Regions from separate parts of the Pseudoalteromonas sp. ATL1 genome, predicted to be linked through region 3. Evidence: predicted binding sites of a transcription regulator. Region 3 holds the regulator's gene; each other region holds the start of a gene.

Region 1 (3,287 bases), 1.2 Mb from region 3:
TTATGCGCAGAGGTATATGAATAATGGGGATTGTGCACATAGCTTGTCCAAGCTAGCGCACAGTTTATAATTTACAATAACTTAGACTTGATTTCTTGTAGCAAAAACAATTCACGAACCAGTGACTGCCCCTGTTTTTCGCTTTGTTCGAGAGTACGTGTGTTATGCGCAATTGCTTCGTCTATCTCTATCCAGAGAGGTTTCATGCCATTGGCTTTTTCATATTCTTCCATTTTCGGCTGATCAAATTGACCACAAATTTTGCAAACAAAGCAATCAGAGACAATATGAATATAGTCGTGCTCTGGTTTATGCCACAGTCGATACTCCTCGTAGCGGCCAAATGGCGTCACATTGAGAATGCTTTTAACGCCTGTTTCTTCTTTTAGTTCCCTTGCTAAGGCTTGTTCAATGTGTTCATTGTCATCAACGCCACCACCCGGGAGCGAATAATCATCATATCGTTGCGTGTAAAGCAGTAAGATACGGTTGCCATTCAAGACGATGGCACGAGCGGTGTGACGAGTGAAGCAAGTTCCGGATTGGGGTTTTTCTGGGGTATTATTAAGCGGGCGCATTCAGGGTTATGGTCAGTGATTGATATCGTCATTATACGCGACAAGCGCTCTATAAAGTAGGGGGAATTGTGCAGCGACTTTGCGGTTGCGCTGCACAGCAACACGTTTGTTTAAAATGGCGAAGGATAATGTCTCAGCCAAGTGTCCAGCGCAGTGAGTTGATGCTCGTTGAGCTCTAAATTAAAGGCATTCATGTTTTCTTTTAACTGCATCATTGAGGTTGCCCCGATTATTGTAGACGTGACACCATCCATTTGGTTAACCCAAGCTAGAGCGAGCTGCGCGGGAGAAATGTTCACTTCCTGAGCAAGTTCAACGAATGCCGCGATTGCTTGGTTCGCCATTGGTGTATCTCTAAATAGGCCATTACGCTGCATCATGCTCCACCTTGTGCCTTCTGGTCTTGCACCATTGAGATATTTGCCCGTCAGTGAACCAGCCGCCAGCGGCGACCAAGGTAGATAAGCGATGTCTTCATGCACACAGTTTTCAATCAGATAAGGCCAATCTTTGGTATGTAGTAAGTTAAATTCATTTTGAATTGAAATAGGCTTGGTGAGATTGTGCTCATTGGCGAGTCGAAGGTAGGTATTGATCCCCCAAGTTGTGTCATCAGATAAACCCCAATGACGGATCTTGCCGGCATGAATACAAGTTTGCAGCGCTTCGAGAATATCGATCATTGATGCTATTTCTTGCGCTTTATCGACGTCAGAGAACTTCAATATGCCCGGCCAATGTTTAGCAAAATGCGGTGAAAGTCTATTTGGCCAGTGTAGCTGGTATAAATCGATATAATCGGTTTGTAAGCGCTGTAACGAAGCATCTACAGAATCGATAACCGCTTGTCCAGTAATTGGTGCCCCTTTTCTTACCCAGCTAAGTCCAGGGCCCGCAATTTTGCTCGCCAAAACTATGTCTTTTCTTTTTTCTTGATGGCGGTTTAACCAATTGCCAATGATGCTTTCTGTGGCTCCATAGGTATCTGATGAAGGCGGTACCGCATACATTTCAGCGGTATCGATAAAGTTAACACCGTGGCTAAGGGCATAGTTGATTTGCTCATCTGCATCATGCTGGTTGTTTTGCAAACCCCAGGTCATACTACCTAAACAGACGCGAGATACTTCAATTTGGCTGCTGCCTAGTCGACTATATAGCATGTTAAATCCTTGTTTTATTTTAATTGGTGTTTTGACCAAGATTTTCCCAGTTTAGTTGATCCTGAGCGCGAGTAAAAGTTGCACATTCGCTAAATTTATGATGATATTTAACTGTATATAATTACAGTTGATTGGTGATGCGTAAGTTTATTCACATTGATATGGATTGCTTTTATGCCGCAGTTGAAATGCGCGACAATCCAGAGCTTGCCAATGTCCCCATGGCGATTGGTGGAAATAGCCATCGAGGTGTACTTTCGACCGCTAACTACCTTGCTAGAGAGTACGGTGTTCGCTCTGCTATGTCTAATTATCAAGCGAAGAAGCTTTGTCCACACTTAGTGATAGTGCCAGGACGAATGGCTGTGTACAAAGAGATCTCACAACAAATTAGAGCGATTTTTGCCCGCTATACACAATTAATTGAGCCGCTTTCACTAGATGAAGCTTATCTAGATGTGACGGACTGCGAGCTATTCCACGGCAGTGCCACACTGATTGCACAGCAAATTAGAGCCGACATTGAAAATGAAACTGGTCTGACGGCCTCGGCTGGAATCGCGCCGATTAAATTCTTAGCGAAGATAGCGAGCGACGAAAATAAGCCCAATGGCCAGTTTGTGATAACACCTAATGAGGTGGACGAGTTTATTGATACTCTGCCATTGAAGAAAATCCCCGGTGTTGGCAAAGTCACTCAGCAGAAGTTGCTTGCTTTAGGTTTGCAATATGGTTGCGATGTGAAAGCCAGTAGTGAAGACTTTTTGTATCAACGTTTTGGTAAATTTGGTTTGGTGCTGTGGCGGCGTTGTCATGGTGTTGATGAACGGCAAGTCGAAACTGAGCGGGTGCGCAAATCTGTCGGAGTGGAAACAACCTTTAGTGAAGATACCAATGACATTGAAGAACTTAAACGGCGACTCACACAAAAGCTGTATCCAGAGTTGACTCGCAGAGCTGAATCCTACTTACAGGATAGGGGAATGAACAAGCTGGGGGTGAAAGTAAAATTTTTTGATTTTCAGGTAGTGAGTAAGGAATGCCAACTGACCTACCTAGATGCGGATATGTTGTGTACGTTGCTGTGTGATTTGCTAGAGCGTTACCCCCACAAGCCTGTACGCCTAATCGGTATCAATGTGGGGTTATCACAAGAAAAAGACAATCAAGGACAATTGGGGCTTTTTGATTGCGACTAAAAGGTGAGTGCATTATTTGTTAACTGTGTTAATTTCGAAAGTTAATTCATATAACAATAAAATGCAGGAGCCTTGAATGCAGTCAATTATGATAGTGCTATTCGGCCTAGTCGGTATGCTGTTTGGCTGGTTTGTCTATTCCAAATTTATAGCCCAAAAAATCTTCAAGATGGATGACAACTTTGTCACTCCAGCCCATGAACTCAATGATGGTGTTGATTTTGTGCCAACAAACAAAGTGGTACTTTGGGGCCACCATTTCACATCTGTTGCTGGCGCTGCGCCGATTGTAGGGCCTGCTATTGCCGTTTATTGGGGCTGGGTCCCCGCCGTGTTGTGGGTGGTAT
Region 2 (3,287 bases), 2.1 Mb from region 3:
TAGATGAGCTAATGGTTCGCTCTATGTATGCAACGTCGTTTAAATCACCAGATATGCATGTGTTGAACGCCGAACAAAGCTCTTCTTTTGTTGGTGGCACAGATTACTTAAGTTGCCTTCAAGATGGTGCGGTGGCACTTAATGGTGATTGGGGCGATTGTAGTGATAATTTTGGTGTATCTAGAGTGAGAACCTACACCAAGGGTGACCTTAAGCTCAAAGAAGAAGAGGGTTATTCCGCAAGCTTAGGTGCAGTTGTAGATTTAACTGATAATTGGTCAGCAACGTTGGATTTTTACAAAATCAGCTTAGAAAACCAGATTTCAGCGGTATCTAACAATGGTTTGTTAAGAACCGAAGCTGAGTGCCATTTTGGCGTTAATCAATGGGGGGCGGCGGTAGATCCCAATTCTGCTCGTTGTAAAGAGTTTGCTACTGCTGTTACGCGTAACCCAAACAATCAAAGACGTATTGACCGCTTTGATTCTAAACCCTTTAATGTAGGCTTATATGAGCAAACAGGTGTTGACTTTAATACCAAGTATAAATTAGACACTGATGAATTTGGGTCATTTACAGCAAAATTGGCGTACAGTCATATTTTTGATACTAAACGTCGGGTTTTAGCTGAGGATCAGGCAGAAGAAATACGAGATCTTCAATGGAATAAAACGTTTAGAACCAAAACTAACCTAACGTTATCTTGGAGCTATGAGGACTTTTCATCATCAATCTTTGTCAACCGCCTTGGTAGCTCACCAATCAAGGACGCAGATGATTATGAACGCTATCCACAGTGGACTACCGTTAATTTTAGAACAGGATACAATGTGACTGAAGACATTAATATTTCTCTAAATGTGGTCAATATTTTTGATAAAAAACCACATCAACATGTTTCAGAGAAATATTGGCCTTTCGCTGATTTAACTAAGTATAGCCCTGTAGGGATGGAATACTTCTTAGAAGCGACCGTTCGCTTTTAATGATAAGAAAAAATGCTAGCCATAAGGCTAGCATTTCAGATTGATGATAAACCCTGCTTTATTTAAGCGGGGTTTATTTTTTCCTGTTTTTGGGCCGTTTTCTCTGCCGTAAGTTTTAGCGTTGGACTTTTGTATTAGCTAGGCGAATTATTATGGCTTGCTGTGTCTAAGGTCGTTTTGAGGGCTTTGAGGGGAGAATTTTCGAAGGTTTTTAGCTAGCGAGCAGCCATAAGCGCTATTTTCTTCATATTTTGACATGCCGCTGCTAGCAAGCACTGCGCGGTCACTTTTGGCAGGCCTCTATATCGGCAGTAGCGATGTCCATGATGTTGTTTCGCATCAGCGAAGCTTCTTTCCACTGTTTTCGTTCGTCGTCGATAAAGCTTTTTACCCCAGTCGCTCAACCTAATCGCATTGGTGTTTTCTACGCTCGATTGCCAAACATGCCGTGTGATGACTTTGGTTTGATTTTTACTGGCTGTACACTGACTTCTTACGGGACAACTTTGGCATTTTCTTGGGTCGGAATGATAGTGTCGATATCCTGTTCTACTCGTGGTTTTATAGATTAAGGTTTCCCCTTGAGGGCACTGTGAAACAACAATACCAGCCACAGGTAAGTGACTGGTATTTTTTGCTTGATTGCGTAAAGGTGAATTGACGATTACGTAAAAGTAAAGTAGGGCTTTGCGTATGAATAACCTCGTATTGCAGCACTTTGATAATAGATAAAACAAATTTCATCTTTACATTACAATTGGTTATGGGGTTGCTTTTTTAGTAAACGCTCATCTTGTGCTTAAAAAGATACTGAAAAATATTGGACTGGCTAACTGATTGCTTTCAAAGTATATGGATTTCAAGTTGCGAGCAGATCCCAGTTTGATCTTGTAGTTTATACATAAATAACTATACTGTTTAAATGTACAGCATTTTGTTTTTTGGTATGTATGAGCGAAATGATTGACTTACTTCAGCATCGTCAATGGCTATGGCATGGCTGTGAACAAAGCCGCTCTTTTGAACGAATTGCCACTGGAATTAAAACGTTGGACAACAAACTACAAGGTGGACTGCCTAAACACGGAGTAGTGGAGGTTCTATCTAAAAAAGGAATAGGAGAGCTACAGTTATTCCAGCCTTACTTAGTACAGCAAAATAGATTGCTGATATTCATTTGCCCGCCTGGTGTGCCTAATGCAGCTCAGTTCTATCACTTAGGAATAAACTGCGAGCAACTGCTCGTAATACAACCCAGCGCGCCAACTGACGTGTTGTGGGCTGCTGAACAATGTCTTAAGAGCGGAGTGTGTAGCAGCGTTTTGCTTTGGCATGAATTAATGACTGTTGCTCAAGCCAAACGTCTTCAACTAGCAGCTCATAAGGGAAGTGCAACACTCTTGTTATTCCGGGAGCAAAGTGAAGCACATTTCTCTTTACCAGTGGAATTATCCATGCTGTTGTCAGCCCATTCGGATGGCATGACGGTTCATATTAAAAAGCAAAAAGGTAACGTGGCACAAGAACCTTTCTTTTTATCTCTACAAGAATACTGGCCACAGCTTTATGCCATCACTCAAACCGATAACAAGCAAAATAATGTCGTCACTTTACCAACCGTAATGGGTTATGGCGCATGACTTTATGGCTTTATTTACACTTTGAAGCATTGCAGTTAGATAGCTTAGAGCGTCGAGAAGCGGATAAACCAATCGTGGTTGTTGAGTCGAGGGCACATCGAGTTGTGCAACTGTGTGAGCGGGCAAAACAATGTGGCGTTAAAGTTGGGGCTGGCTTGGCCAGCATGGCTGCCTTATGCGATAACTTGCAAATTGTACCTTATGATGAACAACGAGAGCAGTCTAGGCTACAGGAGATAGCGGATTGGTTATACTTGGTCACTGCTGACATCAGTCTTTTCCCGCCTAATGGCATGCTGCTTAAAGTAAGCAATATGCTGGCATTGTATAAAAATCTTGAGGATTACTGGTTACAGATCCAATCGCATTTGCAGCCTTTTGGCTTACGTTACAGCTACTCAACCGGCTTTTCGCCACTAGTAGCACGTTTGCTGGCTCGAAATGGTGTGTCGCGGCTTACGGACGATAAACAAGAATTATTAAAACAAGTACAATTGCTGAATTTATACAGCACAGATCTGTCCTCTAGCACTTGTGAGCAGTTACAACGAGTGAGAATTACGACCTTAACGCAGCTCATGGGTATCCCAGTTGCACAGCTTGCAAAACGATTTGATGCTGATTTAGTGTTATATATTGGCCGGTTACAAGATTTATTACA
Region 3 (3,287 bases):
AGTTATGAGCACTGAATTGAATCTGAAAAACGACATTATACCGAGGCTAAAGGAACTCTTAGGTGTTACAAAAAACACTGAAGTTGCTAAGGCGCTGGATACATATCCACAAACGCTCAACGGTTGGATGGATAGGAATTCGGTTCCGTATACTCAGCTATACAAACTAGCTAAAGATAGAAACGTATCCTTGACTTGGATTTTAGATGGCCAAGGCGAGCAAGTTAAAAATAAAAAGAGTGACGATAGCAATGTCAGCTTGAAAGCAGTTGACTCGAATGAGTCTGTCGCAGTTAGTAATGAATTTCTTAAATCAGTTCTCAAAATGGACGCTCAGAACTCCGCATATTACGTAGTACAAAGCGACTCAATGGAGCCGTTAATCTCAAATGGTGATACTCTACTTTTAACGACTAATACAGAGAACGCAGGTGATGGTATTTACGTTATGAAGATTAACAGTCGTATTTCAGTTTGTAGATTACAGTTTTTACCGAAAAGCATTAAGGCGAGTAACGAGAATAGTGCCTATGAACAATTTGAAATTAGCTATGATGATAAGTTTGAATTACTCGGAAGAGCTGTACGGAAACTAGGAAAAATCAACTAAAAGTAGATCCGTATTAGATCCGTATTCAACACATGATCAGATCCGAATTAAGGATCACGCTGTACATAAATACCGCTCAATCACTCTAAACTTCTATTAAATGGCACATTACACAAATTTTGTGCCAATTTTGAATAACAAATACATCATAAAATTCTGATATCATTATTTTTCAATTAGTTACAAATTTTAAGATTTAAAAACCGAAAAATTCTTAGGATTTTCATTTCATCCGCTACTCTAGATTTATAAAGATCTACTCCACGTGCTGATGGGATTACAAGCTATTAAAGTTTGCGATTTTTATATAACTGTATATACTCACAGTTAAATGTACTGTATGGAAAACCAGTTATATGCGGCCTTTGACAAAACGACAAGAACAAGTATTTGAACTAATTAGAGTATTCATAAAAGATACTGGAATGCCACCAACGAGAGCTGAAATCGCTGACGCCCTTGGTTTTAAAAGTGCGAATGCGGCCGAGGAGCATCTAAAGGCGCTGGCCAAGAAAGGTGTGATTGAAATGGTGCCAGGGGCGAGTCGCGGCATTAGGCTTGTTGAGGAACTAGAGAAAGAAGATCCTGGATTGCCTTTAATAGGACGTGTTGCTGCAGGTGAACCTATTCTTGCTCAGCAGCATGTGGAAAGTCACTGTCAAATAGATGCTAATTTATTTAAGCCAGCGGCCGATTACCTCCTACGCGTAGATGGTATGAGCATGAAGGATATTGGAATTTTAGATGGCGATCTGTTGGCTGTTCACAGTACACAAGTTGCAGAAAACGGTCAGGTTGTCGTAGCGCGAGTCGAAGACGAAGTGACTGTGAAACGCCTTGAAAAGGCAGGGAAAAAAGTGTATCTCCATGCAGAGAATGAAGATTTCTCACCCATCGTTGTAGATTTAGAACACCAATCGCTCACAATTGAAGGGTTAGCTGTTGGTGTCATTAGAAATGGCAATTGGATGTAAATAAGACTAAACCCTAATAATTATATGTTTCGAGTGGCTATATAACGCTAGTTATATAGCCATTTTTTTATCCTATGTACTTTTAGTTTCTATAGATTCAATCACTTCCATAAACTTCCTTTTTAAAACGAGCAAAACTTGCGAATTGTTTATTTATTGTCTAATCGTTAAAGAGTCGTGTTGTTAGATTAATGTTATTCAATAAGTCTAGACAGTCATCCAAATAATAAAAATGGTTATCGTCATTTGGCACACAAGGCAAATGGATAATGAAGGAGGCGTCAAATGTTTAAAACCCTACCGGCGGCAGCACTAACATCACCTCTTGCTGTTTCTTTCTCTGCATTAGGTAATAGTGCTTACAATATGCGACCTGGCGTAACTAATATTAGTCAGAATGTATATGACCTGCACATGACTATTTTCTTGATATGTTGTGTCATAGGCGTGGTTGTGTTCGCAGCGATGTTTTGGGCCATGATCCATCATAGAAAGTCTAAGGGGGTTGAGCCCGCGCAATTTCACGAGAGCACCAAAGTCGAGATCTTATGGACAGCTATACCCTTTCTTATCTTGATTGGGATGGCAATTCCAGCGACCAAAGTACTAATCGCAATGGAAGACACGAGCAAAGCTGACCTCACCATAAAAATAACAGGCTCACAATGGAAGTGGCACTACGAATACATGGGACATGGTGTTGATTTTTATTCGGTACTTTCTACCCCTAAAGCACAGATTGATGATTCAGAAGCCAAAGGTGAGCATTACTTACTGGAAGTAGATAAACCTTTGGTGATCCCTACGGATAAAAAAGTGCGCTTTTTAATGACTTCAGACGACGTTATCCATTCTTGGTGGGTCCCTGATTTTGCGGTGAAGAAGGATGCAAATCCAGGCTTTATCAATGAGGCTTGGACTCGTGTCAATGAAGAAGGCACATATAGAGGGCAATGCGCGGAATTATGCGGTAAAGATCATGGTTTTATGCCTGTAGTCGTAGATGCGCGCTCCCCCGAAGCATTTGAAACATGGCTTGATAACGCTAAAAAAGAAAAGCTTGAGGCACAAGCGGCTAGTGTAGCACTGCTCGATCAAACTTTGAGTAAGGATGAGCTAATGATGCTCGGTGAGAAAGTATACATGGCTTATTGTGCAGCATGTCATCAACCTGCTGGTACCGGTTTACCTGGCGTTTTCCCTGCGCTTAAAGGAAGTCCCATCGTTTTAGGAGACGTTAAAGATCATATAGACATCGTTTTGCATGGCAAGCCAGGTACTGCAATGCAGGCGTTTGTAAAACAGTTGTCTATTAAGGAAATCGCCGGTGTAGTCACTTTTAAGCGAAATAGCTGGGGAAATGATTTGGACCAAGTCATTCAACCAAGCCAAGTTCAAGAACGAATCAATGCGAATAAGGAGGCTAGCCAATGAGCACCGTAGCGCAAACACAGCATGAACATCATGGGCACGCACACAAAGGCCTCAAACGCTGGCTGTACACAACGAATCACAAAGATATAGGGTCTCTATATTTAATATTTTCTTTAACAATGTTTCTAATTGGCGGCGCGATGGCAATGGTCATACGTGCGGAGCTTTTTCAACCAGGATTACAGTTAGTCGATCCGCACTTCTTCAACCAAATGACGACAGTGCATGGATTAATCATGGTGTTTGGTGCGGTAATGCCAGCATTCACA

What was found. Region 3 encodes LexA, which represses DNA repair genes until DNA is damaged. Its sites were predicted from a motif close to TACTGTATNNNNATACAGTA; they were not measured.
Region 1: the regulator LexA is predicted to act here: its motif matches at 1,851-1,870, upstream of dinB (DNA polymerase IV).
Region 2: the regulator LexA is predicted to act here: its motif matches at 1,899-1,918, upstream of imuA (translesion DNA synthesis-associated protein ImuA).

Annotation. Positions count from the first base shown of each region.
Region 1 covers NZ_JBZYXL010000001.1:1,492,874-1,496,160, forward strand. Annotated here, with positions in the region: gene AC5FX4_RS06625 (NUDIX hydrolase) at 72-578, opposite strand; gene AC5FX4_RS06630 (aldo/keto reductase) at 689-1,741, opposite strand; gene dinB (DNA polymerase IV) at 1,879-2,940, shown strand; gene AC5FX4_RS06640 (carbon starvation CstA family protein) at 3,017-3,287, shown strand, end outside.
Region 2 covers NZ_JBZYXL010000001.1:2,381,814-2,385,100, forward strand. Annotated here, with positions in the region: gene AC5FX4_RS10790 (TonB-dependent receptor plug domain-containing protein) at 1-986, shown strand, start outside; partial or broken gene AC5FX4_RS10795 (transposase) at 1,202-1,576, opposite strand; gene imuA (translesion DNA synthesis-associated protein ImuA) at 1,937-2,626, shown strand; gene AC5FX4_RS10805 (Y-family DNA polymerase) at 2,623-3,287, shown strand, end outside.
Region 3 covers NZ_JBZYXL010000001.1:275,002-278,288, reverse strand. Annotated here, with positions in the region: gene AC5FX4_RS01210 (LexA family transcriptional regulator) at 5-610, shown strand; gene lexA (transcriptional repressor LexA) at 967-1,584, shown strand; gene coxB (cytochrome c oxidase subunit II) at 1,870-3,018, shown strand; gene ctaD (cytochrome c oxidase subunit I) at 3,015-3,287, shown strand, end outside.